One region of the Shewanella sp. SM68 genome, then DNA from elsewhere that is predicted to be linked to it. Evidence: riboswitches for the same ligand, from Rfam matches in the RefSeq annotation. Region 1 holds a riboswitch; the other holds the start of a gene.
The links. Region 1 has a riboswitch for cyclic di-GMP ahead of gbpA (N-acetylglucosamine-binding protein GbpA). Riboswitches for the same ligand answer to the same signal wherever they lie in the genome.
Positions count from the first base shown of each region.

Region 1 (12,482 bases):
CAACACGGTTTCTATCGTGGTGACGGGTGATATTGCAAAAGACTTAGCAGAGAAGCATGGCGTGAGTCCAAAACGTGCCGCCAGCATACTCGATATTTTCGCCTGTATTATCCAAGGTTTGATCCCGTATGGTGCACAGGCACTCTTGATTGCTTCGACCTTTAGCATCACGCCATTAGCAGCGGTATCACACGCTTGGTACTGTATGATTTTAGCCGTAGTGGCTGTTGCGATTGTAATTTTCCGCAAACGACACTAAATGATATTTGAGTCGCATGAGTAAAATCTAACGTTTATGACAAGGAACGCACTAGGCGTTCCTTGTCATTTTAAAGCCCTCTTTTGACGAAAAAGCATCAACTCGCTTGCCTTCATTAAACAATTCAGGCAAGTTACCGCATTCAATGTGGTCATATCCCATCAGCATATTTTTAGTCTCCATGAATCCTCTTTATCACCAAGAACCAAGTTATTACGATCTACATCGTCTTATTACATGGTTGATTGTAGGCGCAGCCTTTATTAGTGCTTCTGGAGTTTTAATTGCTATTTATGCTGAATATCAAAACATTGGAGTTCAAGTCTTACAAATACGAGCTGATTTTTTAGGTAACTATATCAACTCACCCCTCGCTTATGTGTTTAATTTAAGCTTATTGGCTGCAGGACTCTGCATACTCATTTCAATGACCGGGCTCTACTTACTAAAACTGGATACGTTCAGCCAATGCATAGCACTTACAGGTGCTTGGGTAGGAGTCTCTGTGATTTTGATGGGAATATTCCCCATTAATTTTTTGAGCATACACAGAATAGTTTCAACGAGTTATCTATTAAGCACCCTTATCTTACACAGCCTTGTGATTATAGCGGGGATAGTGCCTCGGTTTATTTGCCCAAAGCCACTGTTCTATTTGAGCCTGATCAGCTTTTGTAGTGCAGTGAGTTTAACCCTGCAATTAGATTGGACAATATTGGATTTCCCTCCCTGTGTGCCCCAAACACACTTTTGTACTGTTTCAGCCAATATGTGGCTCCAAACTAACTTGAGTATCATTTGGTGTTTAAGCCTAGCCTTTGCAATGCGGCGCCTATCAAAAATACTGTATCATCGCGCCCAAGAACGCCAAATACTTTAGGGTAATCCATGCGCTTAGCAAAATACCTCGCCCAGTGTGGCATAGGCTCACGCCGTGAAGCCTGCCGTTTGATTGAGGCCGGGCGCATCACACTCAATGGCGGTATCGCCCGCCACACAGATCCCATCTGTTTAGACGAGTCATTACACTGCCTCGACAGTATTGAGTTTGATGGCAAACCTATCACTAAAGCCGAAACATTCGCCTATTGGGTATTTAACAAAGCTGTGGGCACAGATTGCCGTCTGCTTGAGCAGGATGAAACGAGCCTCATACACCTACTTCCCAAAGCACCAAGACTCTACCCCGTCGGCAGACTCGATAAGGACTCCCGCGGCCTACTGCTGTTAACTAACGATGGTGAGCTGACCCATAAACTGATGCACCCCAGTTTTGCCCACAGCAAAACCTACCATGTGCGCCTCGATAGGCCATTCGCAGATGATTTTATTGAACAAATGGCCAGTGGAGTGCGTTATAAAGACCTGCAAACCCTGCCCTGCCAAGTCCGCCGCCTCAGTTCGGACAGCTTTGAAATCGTGCTGACTCAGGGATTAAATCGACAAATTCGTAGGATGTCCAAGGCACTCGGATATCGCGTTATCGATCTTGAGCGCATTGCCATAATGGCGCTGAATTTACGCGAATTAGCATCTGCTGAATTACAAGAAGGGCAAATGCGGCCACTAACACCACAGGAAACCACAGCGCTTAAAACGGCACTGGTTACAGCGTAAACTAAAAAACCGAAGATAATTACGGATGGAATATCTACATTAGACCTTCTGATTTCTGCCAATAGCAGCCATCTGCAGTTAACTCTCTTATGCCCCAAAGCAAGACAGTTGAGCTACGCGCATTACACATTAATTGACATTGCTTCCCCAGTGACACGCCGTGAATATATCCATATAGGCTCGACGGCGACATCCATGTCGCCAACGGTCACTGGTGCAACAATGCCAATCTTAACTAACCCCCTCGCTACTCGTTTAGCTAAAAAGATATTGCCCCGAAATGAGTTAACGTTGTTGCTCAATCGAGGTATATTCATTTTGGTTTGCCATAGATTCTCTCATTTCACATGTTTTGCAATAACAAATCTAGAACGGTGGCCAATAAACTTAGCCACAAAAAAGACAGATAAACTGCTAATAAGTTCGCTGTAGATTCAGAAAGCTAATTTCTCTTAAGTCGTCAAACTGCTTACACAAGGCTTATGACCACCTGCAAGGATAGTTATGCTAACTAATTGTTTTTCTTTGACATATAATAAGTGCGTGATAATCTATCACCATACAGTTGTATAGATAGTAAATAGGGAACTTTAATGTCTACAGTCTACTCGTTACGAATTAACTATGACACAAGTGCCGATTGCCCAGAGAGAATATTTAAGGCTATGGCACTTTATGTTGAAGGGTTTAATGAGCTTCAGGCTGCATTTCTTCATGGCTACAGTAGTGAATTGAAAATCTCATCTACTTTAAATGAAACTCGCAGTGGATCACTCATTGCTGATATTGGAAAAACTGTCAGCAAGTGTGTTAACGGAGTTAGCACTGGTAAACTTTTTGATCTAATAGCTAATGGAATCGAAAGAAAAATCTCCTGTGTTGGCAAAGTTGATTCTGAAAGTGATGTTAGACAGTTCGCTGATGAAGTTTACTCTATTGCAGCTAATGATCCTGAAATGCTTAAAATTATCTGTAAAAATGACGGTAACCTTTACCATATTGCTGATGCACTTCATAAGTTAGACAAGGCTCAGAAAAACCTTCATGAAAACGATAAGGTCGAAGTTGGACGGTTTGAAAATATGGTACCTTTAAGTCCAACTTTCTCTTGTCCACGTGATGCTGAAGCAATATTTGAAAACTGTGAAGTTATGCATATAAACAGCGAAATTTTGACTTTAAGACGACCAGCCTATCAAGATGAACTTAACTGGGAATTTGAAAGAAAATCGCATAACGGCCGTAAGATTACAGCGAAAATGTCATGTGTAAAGTGGTTAGACGACTTTAAAAAACGAAGGGTTCAGATATGGCCAGGTGATGGACTAGAGGTTAAGGCAAAATACACCCAAACCAATAAACCTGGTAAAAATAAAAAATCATATACCTATGAGATCATAGAAGTGATTAGAGTAGTTCCCGAAGAAGAAATATTAACGCAAGGTGATTTAGGCTTAGCCGATGACCAATAGAAATTATGAACCAGCCAAAAAGGAGGTGATGTTCATCGTGCTGCCACTGCTGATATTATTTATCATAAAGTGGATTGGTGGTGATCTTCTTAGCTTCATAAAACTGACCGACTTTTCACTTGCTACTTCAATAATGTATGGTCAACTAGTAGCAAAATCATTCAACGTGCCAGATAGCAGTAAGAAAAGAGATGAATTTAGTACCTATCAAGTAAAAATATTTAGTTTATGCTTACTTTCCTTGACGATGTACACATCACTTAACTTAATAAAAAGTGTCTCGGATACAGTCTATTGGGTACAGGGAGTGTTATGTGTTACTTAATTAATATATTACGTTCCAGCAGCCACTGTAATCAATGAAATGAGCAGGGAATAGTGAAAAACTTCAGCTTCATCTACGAAAATAGTTCTTTCTAGTTGACTGAACAGAAAAGCCAAGTCACTTATAAACCAGCGCCTACCTAATAGGTTGCTTTTATAAAACCACTGCGAGTAACGCATGTGATGGTCAATGGAATGAGGGCATCAGTTAGATTCCTTCACTAGCCCTACAAAATCTAATAAGTATTACTATCGACTAGTACAATAACTCTATCAAGCTTCTGTCCAAAAACGAGTCACATCTCTGCTTTAAAACAAACAGGCGACACCGATGCTAAGCGGGCGTTCCATGGTGATTAGCGAGACGACCGTCCGCCCCATGGACGGGGCGGTCGAGCATCCAGGGAGGGACTTGCTGCGTGTCGGTGAGCAAGCACCATGGCAAGCCTGCGTTAGTGGATATCAGCCAACGAATATGCGGGGTCAGTGTAAACTAATCTGGTTACCATAACTTTGCTAATGCTATTACTCACCTTTAGTGCATTAAATCTAACGCATTTATGTCCCAAAGCGTGCAGCGTAAGGCCGTTAAATCCACAGGTTACACCAATAATAAAAAGGTGAGTAATGCCCTGGTGCACCTATCAAAACTGCTATATCAACAGCTATCAGCAGCCATTACTTTCACACAATAAAAAAGCGATAAACCCAGTGAGTTTATCGCTTTTTTATTATCTTGTTATGGCTGCATTCAAAGAGCACTAAATCGCACTTGAATGCTGATAATCCAAATTCACTGCCATTATAGGCCGCACCATTGCTGATGCGGCAATGGATTACTTAACGATTTCCATCTCGGCTAATAGGTTGTCGGCATGATCTAAATACTTCATTACCCACAGCATATAACGGCTGTCGACATGAATAGAACGGTTAATTTCATTATCAAATGCCCAACCGCCGATAATGCTTTCATACACACCGTCGAACAATAGGCCGACGAGTTCAGCGCGGCCGTTTAAGGTCGGTGAGCCAGAATTTCCGCCAGTAGTATCTAAAGTTGATAAAAAGTTTACTGGTACAGAATCTATTGATTTCATATAGAAATCACCATATTGCTTCTGCTTAATCAGCTCTAACTCTTTCTTCGGTGCATCGAATGGGTCAACACCCGTGTCCTTTTGCACTATGCCTTCAAGGCGAGTGAATGGCACGGCCACTAAACCGTCTTTTGGCGAATAGCCTTTCACATGGCCAACTGTGACACGTAAGCTTGAGTTAGCATCGGCATACACAGGCTTACCCTGCTCTAGGTTATAAGCAATAATGGCATCCATATATTGCGGACGCACCTTCATTAGTTCACCCGCTAATTCTTTTTCTTTCTTTTCTTCAGCCATATCTGTGTCATACATAGCGACAGCGAATTGAATGAAAGGATCTTTAGAGGCTTTAAAATCGGCAACGGATTTATCCATCCACGCCAGACGAACATCTTTCTTACCTAACTCAGTTTTGGCGTACATTTTATCTAAGGTTTTCGAAAGCTTAGCTTCACTAAACTTTTTATCGATACCAAAGGCTTTATCCAATGCGGGTAGGCGCTGATCTTCTGGCAGTGCGGCGTAGCGTTTTAGCATGTCGAGCAATACCGCTTTATCAACGCTTGGCGCATAACGACGGTCGATACGCTCCATGCTGGCTTTTAGACGTGTCATATCACGATCTTGGAAGCCAGGTTCACGCTGCATATCTGGCAGTTGTTTCTCGTTCGCGAGGCGATATAAGCTGCGCGCCGTCGGCAACATAGTCGTACTGCCTATATAGCTTAAGATCATGTCACGCTCTTGATGCGTTTTGCCTTTGGCAATCAAGGCATCTAATTCCGCTAAGGTTTTACCGTATTTCGCTTCACGACTGCTGTCTTTGGCTATCCACGCCGCAAGCTTAGCTTCGAGGGCTTTACGGTCGGCCAACATGGTTGATTTACCGTAAAACTCGATCATAGAAGTGAAGTTTTTCGCGTAATTTGCAAGGCCAGCAATTTGACTCTCGTACTTAATACGCTCGTCGCTGCCCTCTGGCGCGGTTTCTTTAATGATTTCAATAAAGCGTTCACGCAGCATTTTGCCTTCGGGATAAGCCCACTCAAACTCATTTTGAACTTCAGTGGCTGTGCGATATCTGTTGGTGCGACCTGGGTAGCCTGCCACCATCACAAAATCACCTTCGCTCACACCTTTAGCCGATACTTTTAAGAAACTTTTTGGCTCATAAGGCACGTTGTCAGCACTAAACTCTGCGGGTTTACCCGCTTTAGAGACATAAGCACGGTAGAAAGAAAAATCGCCTGTGTGACGTGGCCACATCCAGTTGTCTACGTCGCCGCCGTATTTACCCACGCTCGCGGCTGGGTTATAGACTAAACGCACATCACGGATTTCCAGTTGTTTAACCAGATAATATTCGAGACCACCGTGAAAGCTATACACTTGGCAACGGTAACCATCTTCTTTTTCACATTCAGCAACTAAGGCTTTCTCTTGGCTTTCAACGCCTTGATAGAAGGCGCTGCCCACTTTACCTTCAAGCCCGTTTTTAACTCGCTCAGTGACATTAGTGACATCTTCAGTCACATAGACACGTGAGCCAGGGGTCGCAGGTAACTCATCGGCGAAGGTCTTAGCTAAAAAACCATCCTGCAGCAGATTTTTCTCAGGAGTGGAGTTGTATTGAATCGCTCCATAGGCACAGTGATGGTTAGTCACGACTAGGCCCTTTGGCGATACAAATGATGCAGTGCAACCGCCAAGGCTTATCACTGCATTCATCGGGAATTCGGTGAGTTTAGAAATCGATTTTGCATCAATTTCAAGGCCTTTTGCTTTCAGCTCATCAGCCATAGCAGGCAGTTGATGGGGCTGCCACATACCTTCGTCAGCCTGTGCGCCAAAACTAGCGGCCACGGCAACTGTGAGTAACCATTTTTTCATTGTGTTAAGTCCGTTTTATGTGAATGAAGCCACGCGCAAGCTGGGCCATTTTCTCGTTTTAATAGCGTTGTTTTAATTTTAAATAACTGTGCTAAAACCCAGCATCACTTGCTTTAAAACCTAAAAAGCAAAAAGTCAGGCCGAGGCCTGACTTTATCACATGCGACACTCTCTATAACAGACTCTGAAAAACTCGCTTACAAAGCAAATACATTTAATCAAAGTTACTCAGCCGCGTTCGCTAAAAAAAACCACCTATTGCAATGAATTAGATCCCAACAAATAGCTGAGCACCCACAATCACGGCACCTAACAAGCCAGCAATGACTAACGCAAAAGATCCGCCAGACACTTGATAACCCCCAAGCTGCGACTGACGTTGACGCAGTGCCATAACAATTGGCAAGAAGATGATCATCACGACCAATGGTACGGCCGCAAATCCCAGTACCGCCACAAAGCCTTCAGGCAAATACAAGGCACACAAAACAGGCGGAATAAAGGTCAGTAACCAAGTTTGAATACGGCCGGCAAACGTTTCTTTGGCGCGAGTTAATTCGGCGATAAAGTCATATAAACTTAAGGTCACACCGAGGAATGAGGTCACTAAGGCTAAATCAGCGAATAATGAAATACATTTGCTGATCCAAGGCGTATGAGCAATATCCTGTAATGCCGTGACGAGTGAAGGTAGTGAACCTTCAAAACTATTCACCTCATATCCGCCTACTGTGCCTAAAGTCACCAATAACCACAGAACATAACAAGCAAGTGGGATAGTCGAGCCGATTAACAACACCTTACGCAGTGATACCGCATCGCCATCAAGATAACGCACTAAGGTGGCGATACAGACGTGGAAACCAAACGAAGTAAACACCACGGGAATTGCCGCCATCCAATTGCTGGTCATCGACTCGGCAATCGCACCCGTTGCCATGCTAGCAATACTGACTTCGGGCAATAAAAATAATACCACCACCACGAGCAATAGAATCATTAACGAAAATAGGAAACGTGAAACTTTATCGACCCAAGCAACACCTAGCGCCGCAAAGCCACCGAGCACGAGTGTAAATAACAACACTGCGACTTGATTATCGAGCACGATATCGAACATGTTCTTCGCTTTAAGCACTAATAACGAAGAGCCGCCGGTGAGATAAGCCGCGGTCAAGGCAAATAATAAACTCAGGAAAGAAGCACCTTGAATTATTTGACCTTTTTTACCCAGTAACTTACCCGTAATAGCATGCACGTTATCCCCCACGCCAGTGCGTAAGTTAATTTCGAGCATAAGTAATGAGGTATAGGCGGACACGCCCCAAATAACGACGAGTAACACTAAAGCAGGGATAATACCTAAAGCCGCTGTGGCTAAAGGTAACGCTAACATACCTGCGCCAATGGCCGTCCCGGCAACGATGGCGATCGAGCCTAACATTTTTGAATTCACACAATAGTCCTGTTCAATAATTAATTATTATTTTATTTGAGTAAGATTTGAACCGATAAAGCCTTGCGTCTTAAATCGAAATAAGCGACACATCACTTAAAGCATCCAATCAGATCTCGACCTAGCAGATCAATTGGCCCCAATAGCTTTTGAATGTTTCAACCCAGTAGCCATTGAGGCTAACTAAATCGATTATTGAAAAATGGCATGACTTTCAATTGTGATAGCCCAAATTAATGTACCGATATAAGCATCGATTAAATAGATAGTTTGGGACATTAACAGAGCCAAACCCAGTGGGCAAGCCAGTTGTGAACAAAGAAGGGTAGCAAACGGTAAGGTAACAACTTAATAGCGCTGTGATAAACGAAAATAAACAAGCCAACAAAATCGCTACCTTTGTTGAGAATACCTGTAATCTTGTATTAGGCTCGAATCAAAATAAAGCCAGTCTTTTTCCATCCGATGCAGACAAAAAGGGCTTAAACACACGGATATGTTTAAGCCCAATGACACCTTTTTGAAGCTAGGTTAGCTCAAAAAGTTAATTTACAGCTCAGTCCACGCCATAGCCCAAGAAGCGCCAACACCTGGCTCAAATCCTGTGGCAGAAGCCGACCACTGCACGCAATAGCCGCTATAAGGGAATGGCTTACATTGATACACTTTGCCATTTTTAGGCTGTAACACTGTAGTACCTGCAACGTAATCTTTCACGCCTGCTGGGAATACAAAATCAGCTTCTGGTGCAGGAGCTTGATCCTTTAAGAAGAGAGCAAAGTTCTGCTGAATAACATCACCTTGTTTAGGCTCAGCTTTTACCTGCAAATGATAATGCCCAGCTTTAGGCTCAACGACGTCTAACACTAAGCTCGCGCTGGTATTGTTAACAGTTTGGCTCACAAAACCTGACGCGGTGCCATCATGGCTAAACAAATACGCTGACACTAGCATCTCAGCGTTACTGGTTACATCAAAGCTGACCTTCGCCGCACCATCGATAATTTGATAATCGTCAGCAAGTGAAGTGACTTCTAAGCTGTTGCCCGGAGCAGGAGCTAAATCAAATCCGACTTCGACACGCTCAATACCTGAGTTTTTCGCTGTAAAAATGTCATTTTTGCCATACACAGGCTCAATCACACCCGATGCATTTTTTTGTCCCGCTTTTAACTGGGACTGCTGAGCATTAATCGCACTTGCTAATAGGAAAGGCCAATTTTGTTTATCACCTTGAGTCGCATCGCTAATGGTAATGACTGTTTGCTTAGCCGTTTGCTCACCATTGGCGTCAAACACCCGGGTCATCACTTTATCGCCTGCTTTTAGATTGAGTGACGGATTGATATCCCCCACATCTTGCCATTCACTCGGCACAACAGGACCCGAGCCCAAGTTCACATCGATAGCATTGTAGAAACTATTCGTCGTATCTCCCACTTCCCACACGGCCAAGATCACTTGATAACCACTGCGACCTTCTGGCACGTAGCAGTCATGGGTCACTAACTTAGGCGGCTGTTCCATACCACCATCAACTACGCAAAAGGGTGCTAAGTCAAAGCTCGCTCGGCTCAAAGCTTGGTTTGGGTTCCAATCTTGGCGAGTTAAATAGTAACGCCAATTACGGGTGACATGATTTGCTGTGAACTGCCAACTGAACTTATTCCAGCCCGCTTTAATATCCGTCTTTGCCCAACGGCTCGGACTTTGTTCATCCAAAGGTGAAAAAGCACCATTGCCAGCACTCGCCAATTTGCCATCAGCAGGACCTGATTCAGGAAAACCCGATGGCCCCTCAACACTTTGTGGCTCCCATTGCACCGCACCACAATTGGCATTTTTACCTGTTTTACAGGCATATGAACGCGATTCAGGTGCCACAACATAACCGTGCGCCTGCGCAGAGATACTCACAAACGCATTCGTCGCCATTACTGCCGCGGCCAATAAACTCAATTTAGAAATAGGGGAAAAAACAGTAGGATTTGCCACTTTAATGCACTCCATTGATTGCCTATCATCCTAAACATAATGATAGGCTTAGATATAAAAGTGGTATTTGGGCAAACAACAGCATTAAACAGCAGTCGTTTATCTTTCACAGAAATCGAATTCTGCGGCAACTCCGCTATCTTAGTTCACTAAAAAATCCATTTACAACCTTAGACCGGAAGCTTTGCGTCCTAACTTTTCAATTAGTTTGCCAAATACAGTCGTTATCATTGAGTCACTACGAGTTAACAGTATGTAACCAAGTAGAAATGACTTGGCTAAATTAGCAACAAAAGACAACGTTGTCAAAAAATAATTCATTTATATTCATTAAGTTACAGAATGTGGATCGGTATTTTTCTGACACCCGTCAAACATTTATCAGCACCTACTGTTATAAACTCGTGCTTGAAACTAAATCTTACCTAGGTATAATGCCCACCTCGCTTCGGGGGAGTAGCTAACTGGATTTCGAGCCATCGTCATCTAGGGTGAACATCAACATACTTGGCAACATGCCATGGTGTTCACAGCAAATCATAGATTTGCCCAGCAAGACCTGAGCACAATGACCGCACCTAGGGGTGGACGGTTTATTGTGCTTATGTCATAACCACCCCTAAAGGATCACACTTGGAAGCCCTACTTGCCTCAACCTTTACGGTTGCTATCGCCGAAATTGGTGATAAAACTCAATTGCTTGCACTAATCCTCGCCGCAAGATTTAAAAATAAAACTGCCATTATTTTAGGTATTTTGCTGTCGACATTATTTAACCATTTTGCCGCAGCTTGGATTGGTCAATGGGCCATTAACTGGGTAAGCCCAGATCTTGCACGTTATTTAGTGGCTGCGTCCTTCTTCGCGATCGCTCTTTGGGTGTTAATCCCCGATAAAGTCGATGCAGAAGAGAGCCGTTTCTATAAAATGGGCCCCTTTCTCGCCACCTTTATCCTGTTTTTTATCGCCGAAATGGGGGATAAAACACAAATCGCAACTGTGGTATTAGCCGCAAAATACGATTCATTAACTATGGTGGTTGCAGGCACAACCTTAGGCATGCTGCTTGCTAACGTACCCGTAGTGATCGCAGGCCACTTCAGCGCCGAAAAATTACCTATGTTGTGGATACACCGTGGCTGCGCCGTATTGTTCGCACTCTTAGGCGTAGCAACACTGTTCTTCTAAGAATCGAGGCAGGGGTTTTGCTGCAGAATAAAATTTCTTCACGCAATATTTCATTCTTTTAAACCTAACCGTTTTGCAAGTCGGTGCAAATTACCTGTATCGATTTGCAATATTCTTGCACACGCAGCCCAATTTTGTTGATTCGCGGCTAAAACTTGGCGAATAAGTTGACGCTGATATCTCTCAGTCGCAGCCTTAAGCCCCAGCATAACACTGGAATTATCTTGCGATTGTCCCTCACGACAGGCCGACTCAGACCTAAATGCTAATTCACTGGCTGGCGTTGCGGCATCTGATGGTCTATCTTCGTCAACTGTTCTGTGTGCTTGATTCATCAAAGAATCGAGCTGAAAATGTTTATTACTTAAGCTGATGTAAGCCGTTTTTAGCTCGGCTTTCGCCAACACCGCAGCCCTGTGTATCGAATGCTCTAGCTCACGCACATTACCCGGCCACGTGTATTGCTCTAATAACTGCTGCGCTGCGGGTGTGATATTGATATGGGTGAGTCCTAACTTCGCTTTACAACGTTCAAGAAAAAAACCTGTCAGCATAACAATATCTTGCCCACGCTCTCTTAATGGTGCTACGTGGATAGGAAATACGCTCAACCTATGGTAAAGATCGAAACGAAAGCGCCCTTCCGTTGCCTCTTGGTGCAAAATTCGATTAGTGGCGGCAATAATCCGAGTATTAACTTTTAGGCTCTTATCACTGCCCACTCGCTGTAATTCACCGTATTGTAAAACCCTCAATAACTTAGCTTGCAGCCCCAAGGGAAGCTCCCCTATTTCATCTAAAAACAAGGTCCCCTTGTCAGCGAGTTCAAACTTGCCTTGCCTATGACTGATTGCCCCCGTAAATGCCCCTTTTACATGCCCAAATAACTCGCTTTCGGCGACGGACTCAGGCAGTGCTGCGCAGTTCAAATAGATAAGTGATTTATCGGCTCTGGTCGATTGATTATGTATCGCCGCGGCCACTAACTCCTTACCCACGCCAGTTTCGCCGGTAATTAATACCGATAAATCAGTGCCTGCCACGGCACTTATCTGCTGCTTTAGCGATTGGATCTGTGTGGATTGCCCTATGATCTCCTGCTGACTAGCAGGACGATTGAGCACCTCAGTTCCATTGGAAACTTCAACAACTTGGGATTCTAGCTGTTGCATCAATAA
Region 1 is NZ_JAKKRU010000004.1:126,050-138,531, forward strand. Features, by position in the region: gene L5M40_RS08560 (Na+/H+ antiporter NhaC family protein) at 1-259, shown strand, start outside; gene L5M40_RS08565 (hypothetical protein) at 311-442, opposite strand; gene L5M40_RS08570 (23S rRNA pseudouridine(2604) synthase RluF) at 1,148-1,876, shown strand; gene L5M40_RS08575 (hypothetical protein) at 2,470-3,348, shown strand; gene L5M40_RS08580 (S46 family peptidase) at 4,509-6,665, opposite strand; gene L5M40_RS08585 (aromatic amino acid transport family protein) at 6,934-8,109, opposite strand; gene gbpA (N-acetylglucosamine-binding protein GbpA) at 8,671-10,116, opposite strand; cyclic di-GMP riboswitch class I at 10,240-10,339, opposite strand; gene L5M40_RS08595 (TMEM165/GDT1 family protein) at 10,750-11,304, shown strand; gene norR (nitric oxide reductase transcriptional regulator NorR) at 11,355-12,482, opposite strand, start outside.

Region 2 (12,482 bases), on a different contig from region 1:
TTTCGGGAAGCGAGCTTGGTCGAGGGCAATATGACCTTTTAGCACCAGCGTAACCATTTTTTTATGCTCATCGGTCACTTCACCTATCGCAATGGTACGGGTCACATCTGTCGTGCCATCAATATACTGAGCGCCAGAATCCACTAAGTAGATGCTGTCCATTGTCATCATGGCTGGTGTGCCATTGTTGTGATTGTAATGGCACATAGCGGCATTAGGACCGGCAGCTGAAATCGTGTCGAAACTTGGCTCGCGGTAACGCTCATCTTCTAGGCGAAAGCTTTCCAATTTATCCGCAAGGGTGCCTTCATCGTGCATACGATTGGCTGCCACTTCGGCATCGAGCCATGCAAGGAATCGACTCACTGCGACGCCATCGCGGATATGACAGGCACGCATGCCGGCCAGTTCTGCGGCGTTTTTCTGCGCTTTAGGTAAAGCGACAGGATCGATTCCAGCAATTAATTTTGCTCCTGCCTCACGGGCAATGTTTTGTGCCCAAGCGTTTGCAGAATTCGGATCGGCAAGTAGTTTTACATCCTGCATGCTGGCGAGTGTATCGGCAAGAGATGCCTCGTCCTTAAAGCTTACGCCAGCACCAACATGCTCCTCAATGCCCTCTGGGAGTTTGCTTAAATCGGTGAAAAGCTGCATATCGCCATTGGCGTGGAGCAGGGCACTGCCGAGTACAACGGGCAGGCGTGGTACATCATTGCCGCGAATATTGAGTAGCCAGCAGAAAGAATCTAAGGCGGCGATTAAGGCGACATCACCACCGGCTTTTTTTACTAATGCACCAATTTCAATGCGTTTTTGCAGGCTGGTTTTACCAGCACTCTCGTTGCTAAACAAAGTGATAGGCGCGTTCGACTGTGCTGGCCGATTCTGCCAATGCAAATCGATAGGGTTTTGTTCAACTGCAACTAATTCGATTTGGGATTTATTTAAGGTTGCTTTGGCATTTTCATACCAAGCTAAGGTGTGTAAGCGCGCATCGAAACCAACGCGAGACCCTGCTGGTAGCGTGTCACATAACCACTCAATTTGTGGTGTATCGGTTAGGCTTTCATAACTGAAAAGTGTGGCATCGACTTGTAAACGAACTTGAACCGTATAGCGGCCATCGGTAAATATTGCGGCTTTATCTTTCAATACGATAGCCATACCCGCCGAACCGGTAAAGTTGGTTGCCCAGTACAAACGTTCGTTATGTGCTGGCACATATTCGCCCAGATATTCGTCGGCACGGGGAATAATAAAAGCATCGAGATTAGCAGATGTTAATTCGTTACGAATAGCACCGAGACGGTTAGCGATTGATTGTGACATAAGGGCTCCAATAGAGACTGGCATGCTATGCGAGTCGGTAGGCGAAGATCGCCTAAGGATGAGTAGGTTTATGTTGATTTGAGTTTTAACCGGCTTGGATTATCGCAAGTCTAGCGCGCTAGATGCAAGGGTAGCGAATAAAGGATTTTGTATACAATCGTGAATTTGTGCAGGTAAGACGCTCGAGGTTATGGAGTTTGTTGTTAATTTATTTATGTGATTTTGAGCATGAAAAGTGAATTAAATAAAAGGTTGGTCATGTTTTAATTAGGACTTGTTCCTTAAAAATTAGCAACTTAAGTTTTATTCAATCGCTAACATTTGGACCCTATGCTAACATTTGCCATCTCTACTCGGGGTCAGAGTGGGGCACATGTATCAGTGGAGTAAGCGATGCAAATACTAACAATAGATGTGGGCGGTACCAAAGCCCTGTTCGAACTTCAGCTCGCGGGACATACAGAACAATATAAAATCCCCACAGGTGAAGGTTTTAAAATTGAAGAGTTAAATAATCAAATTGCGGCGTTTGAACGTGATTATGATTTACAGCATTACCAACTAGCGATTGCCGTACCTGGACTGGTACAAAATAATCGTTTGGTTTCTTGTAAATCTTTACCTGGACTCAATGGATTGAGCTTCGATACAGTCAAAACCCAGGGTGAGCTTAAGTTTATCTGCAACGATATCGATGCGGGTATGCAAGCGACTTGTGATGCGAAATATGCCTGTGAGTTATTGGTCATGTGCGGCACTGGGATCGGTATGTCTATTGCCTTTAATGGACAAGTCTTTACGGGAGCGACGGGCGTGGCGGGGGAGTTGGGGCCTTGTCGCGTGATGACAGAATCTGGTGAGTTTAGTTTAGAGCAACTGGCCAGTGGCGATTCAGTGCGCAGCCGCAAAATCTCCACTCAGGATGATTTATATCGCGCGGGCAGTTATCTCGGCATGGGATTAGCGTGGGCGGTTAATTTATTTAATCCCAATCGAATTTGGCTTGCTGGCGGTATGATGAATAGCGCTCCTTACTACAAAGGCTGCCTCGAAAGCTTAAAGCAAATGGCATTGAGCGCGCCCTTAGCTGAGATGAAAATCAATCGTGTCGATGATATGGAAACCTTGGTTTGCCGCGGTTTATCTGTGATGCTCGCAAGGGACTATCCTCGTGCATAAGGATCATAAATGCCCCGCGCATAAGGATCATCATGTTGCTCGACAATGGTTTGCGCCATGAATGTTTAGTGATTGAGGTTTAGCTGCATAAGCGACGTAAATTGTGAAATATAAAGCAGGACTTATGATGCCTTTGGCATATCGAGTCCTGTTTTTTTATTCTTAAAGTATTCAGATGATCCTCATTACCCAAAGTAAATATTAGCGATAGTTTAATTTGCATAATTCCTTTCTTATCAGATGCCTAGTTCTATTTACGATTTTAGCCAATAACACAGTTGATAATATTTTGTTGCAATTTTATTGCGCTTACGCTTATGCTGATATTTGCAATGACAACGTTGTCATTGTGTGTAAAAGGCAAACCAGTTGAAAAACTGGGACGCAAAGCCTCCGGTCTAAGGGTTCGTCTGTACCTATGATAGCGGGGATACCACAGGTTTTTCTTCGTGCAGTTGTCAGTCGTTTTGCATGGTTTTAAGAGAGTGCTGTTTCCTGTCTACGCTTTGTTTGCCTTATTGATTCATATAAAAATTCAATAGGGATATCTCATGTTCAAGACTCAAATTTCAACATCAGCCTTGCTAGTGGCATCAGCGCTGGCATCTACCATCAGTGCCAGCGCTGATGCAGCGGCGCCCGGTAAACCGACTTTAGGTTGGGGCGAAACTAAGTTCGCTATTATTGAAGTGAATCAAGCGGCTACCGCTTACAATCAATTAGTTACGGTGAAAGATGCCGCCGATGTCTCCGTCAGTTGGAACCTTTGGAGTGGCGATGTGGGCAATAAAGCCCAAGTGTTGCTCAACGGCAATGTGGTTTGGGAAGGCCCATCTGGCGCGTCGGGAATCGCTAACTTTAAGGTGAACAAGGGCGGCCGTTATCAGATGCAAGTACAACTGTGTAACAGCGATGGTTGTACGGCGAGTGATGCTAAACAAATCCTCGTGGCTGATACTGACGGCAGCCATTTAGTGCCACTCAATGCTCCCCTAAAAGAAAACAACCGTCCCTATGCTAATAAATCAGGCAAAGTGGTGGGAGGTTACTTTGTCGAATGGGGCGTATACGGTCGTAAATTCCCGGTCGATAAGATACCTGCGCAAAACTTAACCCATATTTTATATGGCTTTACCCCAATTTGTGGTGGTAATGGCATCAATGATAGCTTGAAAGAAATCGAAGGCAGTTTCGAAGCGTTGCAACGTGCTTGTAGTGGTCGTGGTGATTTTAAAGTTGCGATTCACGATCCTTGGGCGGCGATTCAAATACCGCAGGCGGGAGTGAGTGAGCATTCAGATCCTTACAAAGGTAACTTCGGTCAATTGATGGCACTTAAGCAAGCACATCCAGATTTGAAGATTTTACCTTCGGTCGGTGGTTGGACCCTCTCGGATCCCTTCTTTTTCTTCGGTGATAAAGCCAAGCGCGATATCTTTGTCGCTTCGGTGAAAGAGTTTCTACAGACATGGAAATTCTTCGATGGCGTTGATATCGACTGGGAATTTCCAGGGGGGAATGGCGCTAACCCAAATTTAGGTAATGCCAATGACGGTGAAACCTATGTGACTCTGATGCGTGAACTGCGGGCGATGCTTGATGAACTAAGCGCCGAAACGGGTCGTACCTATGAGCTGACCTCAGCCATTAGCGCTGGTGACGATAAAATTCAAAAAGTCGATTATCAGGCTGCTCAGCAGTACATGGATTACATCTTCTTGATGAGTTACGACTTTAATGGTGGTTGGACTAATACTGAACTCGGCCATCAAACCAATCTGTATGAAGCGAGTTGGGATCCCAATACCCGTTACACCACAGCTAATGGCGTTAATGCGCTGTTAGGCCAAGGTGTGACCCCAGGGAAAATTGTGGTCGGTGCCGCTATGTATGGCCGCGGCTGGACAGGTGTTAATGGCTACAGTGGTAATAATCCTTTCACGGGGACGGCAACGGGCAAAGTGAAAGGTACTTGGGAAGCTGGTGTGGTGGATTATCGTCAGATAGCGAACGACTATATGGGAAGTGGTTGGACTTACAGTTACGACGAAACAGCTGAGGCGCCATCTTTGTTCAAGGCATCTACTGGCGATTTAATCACTTTCGATGATGCTCGTTCAGTTAAAGCCAAGGGGCAATATGTGCTTTCTAATCAACTTGGTGGGCTTTTTGCGTGGGAACTTGATGCCGATAATGGTGACATTCTGAATGCCATGCACGAAGGTTTAGGTCATGGTGAAGGCACCACTCCGCCAGTGAATAAAGCGCCCATTGCCAATGCTGGCGCGGATGTGAATGTCACCGGTCCCGCCGATGTGACGCTCAATGGTAGCGGTTCGCGCGATCCTGAGAATAACGCGCTGACGTATCTTTGGACGCAAGTGTCTGGCCCAACTATTACCATCGCAAACGCGGATATGGCGAATGCGGCGATTCAATTGGGTGCAACATCTGCCGATGTCGTCTATGGTTTTAGCCTTAAAGTCACCGATCCTGAAGGGTTATCTGCCACAGATTCAGTGACAGTAACCAATAAGGCAGATACACCGAACCAAGCACCTGTAGTGACTCTGGCTCCGACTGCGACAGTTGAAGCGGGTAAAACCGTCAGTATAGTAGCGAGTGCCTCCGATGCAGATGGTGATGCCTTAACCTACGCTTGGACTGTGCCCGCAGGCGTGTCGGCAACCGGGCAAAATAGTGCCACGTTAGTGGTTACTGGCCCCAATGTTACCGAAGCGACCCTCTATGGTTTGAGCGTGTTGGTTTCCGATGGTGCCTTAGATGCAAGCGCATCGACTAATCTGACTGTGACGCCAAAAGTGGTTGGTGGTGGGTGCGATGCAACCGATCCCAATGCCGGTAACTATCCTGCTTGGCAAACCAGTGTGGTATACAACACGGGTAATACTGTGAGTCATAGTCAGTTGGTATGGAAAGCAAAGTATTGGACTCAGGGCAATACGCCATCTCGCACCGCAGACCAATGGCAGCTACTCAGCCAAGTTGATCTCGGTTGGGATGCGGGTGTGGTGTATAACGGCGGTCAAACTACTCGCTATAACGGTCGTGTTTGGAAGGCGAGTTACTGGACTAAAGGTGATGTACCGGGTGTTGCAGCAGTATGGGTTGATATTGGCGCGGCAACCTGCCAGTAATTATCCAAAATTTTGATATTATTGGTTAAAAAATAAAGCCCTGCGAAGATTCAGGGCTTTTTTCTTTATTAAGCGTTAGGTTTTTTTATGAATACAGCCGAATGCGTTAAGACAGACTCATTGAAGACTGATTTAATCAATCTTAAGCAGTTCCACATCAAAAATTAACACAGAACCACCACCAATCTTGCCCGTGCTACGGTTACCGTAGGCGAGTTCACTGGGAATAAAAAACCGCATTTTATCGCCAACAACCATAAGCTGTACGCCCTCAGTCCAACCTTTAATCACCCGATTAAGCGGAAATGCGATGGGTTCGCCGCGATCAACCGAACTGTCAAACACAGTACCGTCAATCAAAGTGCCATGATAATGGACTGTCACTGTATCGCTGGCTTTAGGATGAACTGTGCCATCGCCCTGAGTTAATACTTGATATTGCAAACCTGAAGCTGTGGTGATCACACCTTCTTTGGTTTTGTTTTGTGTTAAAAACTCATTGCCTAAACGGATATTTTCTTGGGCGGCTTTTTGGCCGTTCATCGAGGTAAAGAAGTAAAAAATCACCCCAGCAATCACCACAACGGCAAGTAACATTTTCATATAAAGAGCACCTTAGTTAATTTTTGCCATATTATCAGTTTTTTAGCATCAGATGCTATCGGCACTCGCGTGTGCGTTGAGCTGGATATCTGGTGCTACCAGTTCAAACCGTTAAAAACTCCCTCAAGACTTTATCCTGCTTTAGAGATCGCTTAATCTGTGGGCTTAAGACTCAATAAAAATTCAATAAAAACAAATAAGAACTAGGGCGTGTTGACGTTTTAGTTCAGATAATAAACAAGGAAAGTCTATGTTAAACAAAGCGGCAAAACCTCTGGTCAAACTCGTCGACCGATATCTACCCGATCCTTATATTTTCGTGCTTTTACTTACCTTAGTCGTATTAATTGCTGCTGTGGTTGCCGAACATAAAACCCCGCTGGAAGTCATCAATTATTGGGGTGATGGCTTTTGGACGCTGTTAAGTTTTTCGATGCAGATGCTGTTAGTGCTGGTGGCAGGATTTATGTTGGCAAGCTCCCCGCCGATTAAAAAGCTGCTCGATGCCATTGCTGGATTGGCTAAGTCGGCACCACAAGCCATTATTTTAGTGACTTTGGTGTCACTGGCCGCCAGTTGGATTAACTGGGGTTTTGGGCTAGTGGTGGGCGCGTTATTTGCCCAAGCCTTAGCTCGCAAAGTAAAAGTGGATTATCGGCTGCTGGTCGCCAGCGCCTATTCCGGCTTTGTGGTTTGGCATGGTGGGCTTGCGGGTTCGATCCCATTAACCATAGCGACGGTGGGGCATTTCTCTGAATCGCAAATCGGTATCATCCCCACCAGTGACACCATTTTCGCGAGTTATAATTTATTGTTAGTGGCAATTCTGTTTGTGGTCATGCCCTTAGTAAATCGCTTTATGCTGCCAGAAGAAAAAGACAGTGTTTATGTCGACCCAAGCGCCCTTGATGACAAAGACGCTGAACTTGATTCTTCGGCGTTAGAGCTTAACTCTGCAAATATGAGCGAGCGTCAGCCTGAAAGCCGTCCTGCGGATAAGTTAGAAAATAGCCGTTTACTCGGCTGGAGCGTCGGTGGCGCTGGGCTTGTATACTTAGGTTATTACTTTTGGGTGCAGGGCGGCAGCTTAAACCTCAATTTAGTGAACTTCTTATTCCTGTTCCTCGCCATCCTTTTACATCAAACACCACGCAGTTTATTAACCAGTTTGAATGAGGCCATTAAGGGCGGCGCAGGTATTGTTATCCAATTTCCCTTTTATGCGGGCATTATGGCTGTGATGGTGCAATCGGGTTTAGCCCAAAGTATTTCGGAAGGTTTTGTGGCCATCGCTAGCGCCGAGAGCCTGCCATTTTGGAGCTTTATCAGTGCAGGAATTGTGAATATTTTTGTGCCATCGGGAGGTGGCCAATGGGCGGTGCAGGCACCGATTATGTTACCCGCCGCACAGGCTTTAGGTGCAGATGTCGCTCGGGTCGCAATGGCCGTTGCTTGGGGAGATGCGTGGACTAATTTGATTCAACCTTTCTGGGCACTGCCCGTGCTGGCGATTGCAGGCTTAAAAGCGCGGGATATTATGGGCTTTTGTTTAATGCAATTGATGATCACTGGCGTGATTATCAGTATCGCGTTGAGCTGGTTCTAAAGGCAAAGTGACAGCCAATTTTGCATTTTAGAGAAAGTGTAGGGCAATTTTAAATTGCCCTTTTTTATTGGTGATGAATGATTAAAACCACTTTTGTGGGTATTGCCGGCGGCAAAGTAAGTTGTGATATAGCCAACCAAAAGCCAGAATGAGCGCAACACCACTGGCGACGGGCATATACAGAAAATCCCAGTGCTGCGCCGTGAGCATAACGACCAGAGGATTCGCTCCCGCTGGTGGATGCACAGTATGGGTTAGCATCATAACCGCTATGCCTAATCCGACCGCAAGCCCTAAGGCTAGCGGGGAGACTCCTAAAGTATTTAGAATTATCAGTCCAACCAAACTCGTGAGTAAGTGGCCGCAGAGAATGTTTCTCGGTTGAGCGAGTGGACTTTCTGGCAAGGCAAACAACAACACCATAGTGGCACCAAAGGGGGCCATCAACCAAATGGTTTGCGGTGTTAGCTGTTCAAGCGTCGCTAAACTACTGATACACAAAGTGGCTCCACACCCTGCGAGCAAGGCCATCTTTAGATTCTGTGGAATGATTCTTTGCATCTTTTCTCCCATTAATGGCTTGTGTTAAGCCCTTATTTTGATCATGAATTGTGGACGTGAATGTTCAGCAAACCATCGCCGCTAACATGCTGTGGTGTTCCGTGTTCACTCTTGATTTCACTATTAACTTAATTTAGTTACCGAGGAAGACAGATCTGTCTACCTCTGTGGATATTCTCACGAGTAGACTGACTTGTCTACTCGTGAGAAGATAGGACTCATATTTGTTAGCTAAAATTTGCTAACGAATGTTTACCAAAGAAGAGGAATGAGTTGATGCAGGGCACTGAGATTCAGACAGGTACGCCATCGGATAAACGGCAGCAATTGGTCATTACCGCATTTAAACTGTTTTATTTTCAAAGTGTGCATGGGGTGGGGATTAATCAGATTCTGCAGGAATCGGCGATCGCCAAAAAAACTCTGTACCACCACTTTGCCAGTAAAGATGAGTTAGTTGAAGCCGTGGTTCGCTATCGTGATGAGGTATTTTATCAATGGCTTAGCGAGCGAGTGAACGCATTGCCAGCGGGACGGGAGGGCATTGGTGGGTTATTTATCGCGCTCGATGATTGGTTTAATCAAAGAGTGCCGCAACTGTGTGAGTTTCGCGGCTGTTTTTTTATCAATGTCAGCGCCGAATTTACTGAGCCGAGCCATCCAGTGCACCAACTCTGCGCCCTGCATAAACTGCGAGTGGCGAGTTTAATTGAACAGCAAGTATCGGCATTGGGCTTGCCAGAAGCCAAGACCCAATTTCTCGTTGCAGCAATAGGTTTACTCAAAGAGGGTGCGACAGTGTCGGCGCAACTAAAAGGTGACACTCAGTCAGCACTGTTGGCGTTGTCTGTGGTTGATCAGTTGATCGATACCGCGACTCATGCTGCTTAGAGTGCCACCCTTAGATAGCGATTCTTAGATAAGGCGCCTCATATAAAGGCCTTTGTATAAAAGCCCTTAAATAAGAGCATTAGATAAACATATCTACGGCGCCGGTTTTTATGCCATAACCCAGCACGGCTAAGTTAGCGACAACGGTGAGCCAAAAGACGTTTCTAAATGAGGCTTTAATGGACTTGTGTCTTAACAGGTTTTGGGCAAATAGAGTGCCTGGCCAACCGCCCATGAGGGCGAGCAGATGTAATGTGCTTTCTTTAGTGCGCCATTTATTACGTTTAGCGGCGGATTTATCGATGGCATAGGCGATAAAGGTGAGCAGGCTTAGTGTGAGGTACATGCCCGCAATCCCGACTGGCAGCATATGTTGCTGCGCTGCGCCGATTAAGCCAGCAAGAAAAATCACCACCAATAACAGCGGCATAAGGCTTGAGCCTGAAGCGGCTGTATTGGATTTTTGAGTGCGGCTACTTTGGGCGCGATTGTTCTTTGTGCGACTGTTCTGAGCGCGACCGCTTTGTGCTCGATTCTTTTGCGGGCGATTGGTTTGAGGTGAAGCGCTGTTGCCCGTTTTGGTAGTTTTTTTGTTTGTCATTATCTGGTATCAATCTCGTGTCAGTGTTTTTAAGCTTGCTTGTGTTCTTGTGATTCCGTGTATTTTTTAAACGCGAGGTGGCGCCACAGTTTCTCTAGCGGCCCTTGTTTGAAATAGTGTAAGTACAGGCTGGCTAACAGTAATTGCACTACTGAATAAACCAGCGCCATGGCCATGTATCCCCATCTATCTAAGCTCAATAGCAATTCGGGAGCTAAGTGTCTAAACACTAACACGCCAATGATGGATTGCAGAATATAGAGACTAAACGCGAGTTTGCCTACATTTTGCAACGGAGTCAGTATATTAGGATTATTCTGGCAAACCTTAACTATAATGTGGATGTAAATCAGCGCCATAGGAATAGCACTTAGCATGATTAACACATCTGAAAACGCAACAAGAATAGTATTTTTCGTTAAACCTAAGATGGTATCAAGCAGTGATAGCGTTACGCTTGCTAGCACTAACTTCACCAGTACCGATTTGCTAAAACCTTGCTCAAAAGTCCCTTGTTGATACAAAGCCATGCCGAGCAACATCAAGCCAGCCGTAAACCACATTATGGTAAAAGGGATCACCAGTGCCATATAGCCAACTTGCATCAAATGCAGTAACAGTTGGTCGGCATAGCCAGAGGTCCATGCACTGTATTGCTCTGCAAATAGACTCGATTCTCGAGTGAAAGGTTCATCGCTGCCCGTAAGGCTAACCAGCGTAATGATAACTAAGGCGCTTAAAATAAAAATATTCGCTTTGCGCTTAAGGGCTTCAACACTTAAATCTTTGTAACACAAAGCTAAAAATCCACTAATGCCATATGTGAATAAAATATCACCTGACCAAATAAAAATGCCGTGGAGTAGGCCAAATACAATTAACCATTTTAAACGTGATCGCAGTAGGGGATAAGCTTCTAGGCCTTTGGCGCTAAATCGCTGATATTGAATAAAAAGCCCGACACCAAACAGGATGGAAAATAGACTGATAAAGCGTGCCTCGATGAAAAAGTTACTGAACACTTTGATAATGTGATCCGACAGCGGCTGTGTTTCATGGGGCGCATAGCCAAAAAAAGTAATGCCCATAAAATAGATATTCATAAAAAATATCCCCAACACAGCTAAACCGCGAATAGCATCGAGGTTGGCATTACGCTGTGCGGGTATCGTCATTACAACAGGCTGCGTGGAGTCTGATCTTGACCAAGGGTCTTTAGGTAAGTTGGCTGGCACGTTAGCTGAGTTCCTTTCGCTAGTAGACATGTTCCACTTTTCACTGGGATTTGGGAGGGCTAGCCTAGCAGGCGCTAGCCTCCAATGAAATACAGTCAACACAAAAAGTAAAATACAGGAAAGGTAGAAAGTGAACTAGCGCCAACGTAAAAAGTGAAATACAAAAATGCAGAAACGGATTGAGAAGACTGTCGAACCATTACTCGCCGATATCTTCGTTCCAGAGTGTGGGATGACTGGCGATAAAGTCCTGCATCAATTGTTTGCACTCGGCATTATCGACCACAGTGACATCCACGCCGCGGGATTTTACATAGGCTTCTGGCCCTTGGAAGGTAGCGTTTTCACCGACGATGACTTTTGGTATGCCATAAAGTAATACTGCGCCGCTGCACATATCGCAGGGCGATAGGGTGGAATACAAGGTCGCCCTTTGGTACTCGGCGGCGCTAAATCGGCCGGCATTTTCGAGACAATCCATTTCGGCATGCAGTACTGAACTGCCTTTTTGTACCCGTTTATTGTGGCCGCGCCCGACGATTTTGCCATCGATCACTAATACCGAACCAATGGGGATGCCGCCCTCGGCGAGTCCTTGCTTAGCTTCTTCAATGGCTGCCGCTAAAAATTCATCCATCTTGATATCCTTAAAATATGAACCCTGAGTATTGAACTCAGCATAGCACTCGTTTGGGAGACAATCTAAATGGTTTTGATTTGTTGCTTCAATAAGTCCCTCAGGCTATCGAGAATTGGCAGAGAAGCCATTTCTGGCCGATAAATCAGGCAGATATCGGCGGGGATGGTTTGTTTTAACTGAATAAACTTTACCCTAGGCCAAGGTTGTGAAGCATAACTTTGCGGCACTATGGATACCCTGTTATCGCCAGCGATGATAGCCATCAAGCTATTGGGCTCGACCATTTCCTGTACTAATTGCGGCATAAATTCTGCGGCCTGACAGCTGGCGATAATCAAATCGCTAGAGGCGGAATTGGCACGGCTGAGTAAGGTAAAGGGCTCATCTTTGAGTTCACTCAAGTCGATGCTTTTACGTCTAGCGAAGGGATGCTTACTTGCCAGTGCTAACACCATAGGTTCGCTGGTGATGGTTTCGGCGAGAAGGTGCGGCAAATTTAAGGTGTCGGCGTAGCGCACTAGGCCAAAATCGATTTCTTGATGTGCTAAGGCGACTTTTTGAGTTTCAGGTGATAACTCTTGAAATATCAGCTCATTATCAGGGCATTGCTTGCGAAAGCTTTTCAGTATGTCACCAAATCCCATCCAAAACAGCGAGCTCATGATGCCAATCCGAATAT
Region 2 is NZ_JAKKRU010000010.1:135,349-147,830, forward strand. Features, by position in the region: gene L5M40_RS16440 (aminopeptidase P family protein) at 1-1,329, opposite strand, end outside; gene L5M40_RS16445 (ROK family protein) at 1,723-2,508, shown strand; cyclic di-GMP riboswitch class I at 2,858-2,946, shown strand; gene L5M40_RS16450 (glycosyl hydrolase family 18 protein) at 3,060-5,666, shown strand; gene L5M40_RS16455 (FKBP-type peptidyl-prolyl cis-trans isomerase) at 5,799-6,269, opposite strand; gene L5M40_RS16460 (short-chain fatty acid transporter) at 6,520-7,875, shown strand; gene L5M40_RS16465 (HPP family protein) at 7,957-8,436, opposite strand; gene L5M40_RS16470 (TetR/AcrR family transcriptional regulator) at 8,713-9,327, shown strand; gene L5M40_RS16475 (DUF1294 domain-containing protein) at 9,407-9,928, opposite strand; gene L5M40_RS16480 (DUF418 domain-containing protein) at 9,958-11,163, opposite strand; gene L5M40_RS16485 (nucleoside deaminase) at 11,363-11,800, opposite strand; gene L5M40_RS16490 (LysR family transcriptional regulator) at 11,866-12,482, opposite strand, start outside.
Region 2: another riboswitch for cyclic di-GMP. It lies ahead of L5M40_RS16450 (glycosyl hydrolase family 18 protein); the one in region 1 lies ahead of gbpA (N-acetylglucosamine-binding protein GbpA).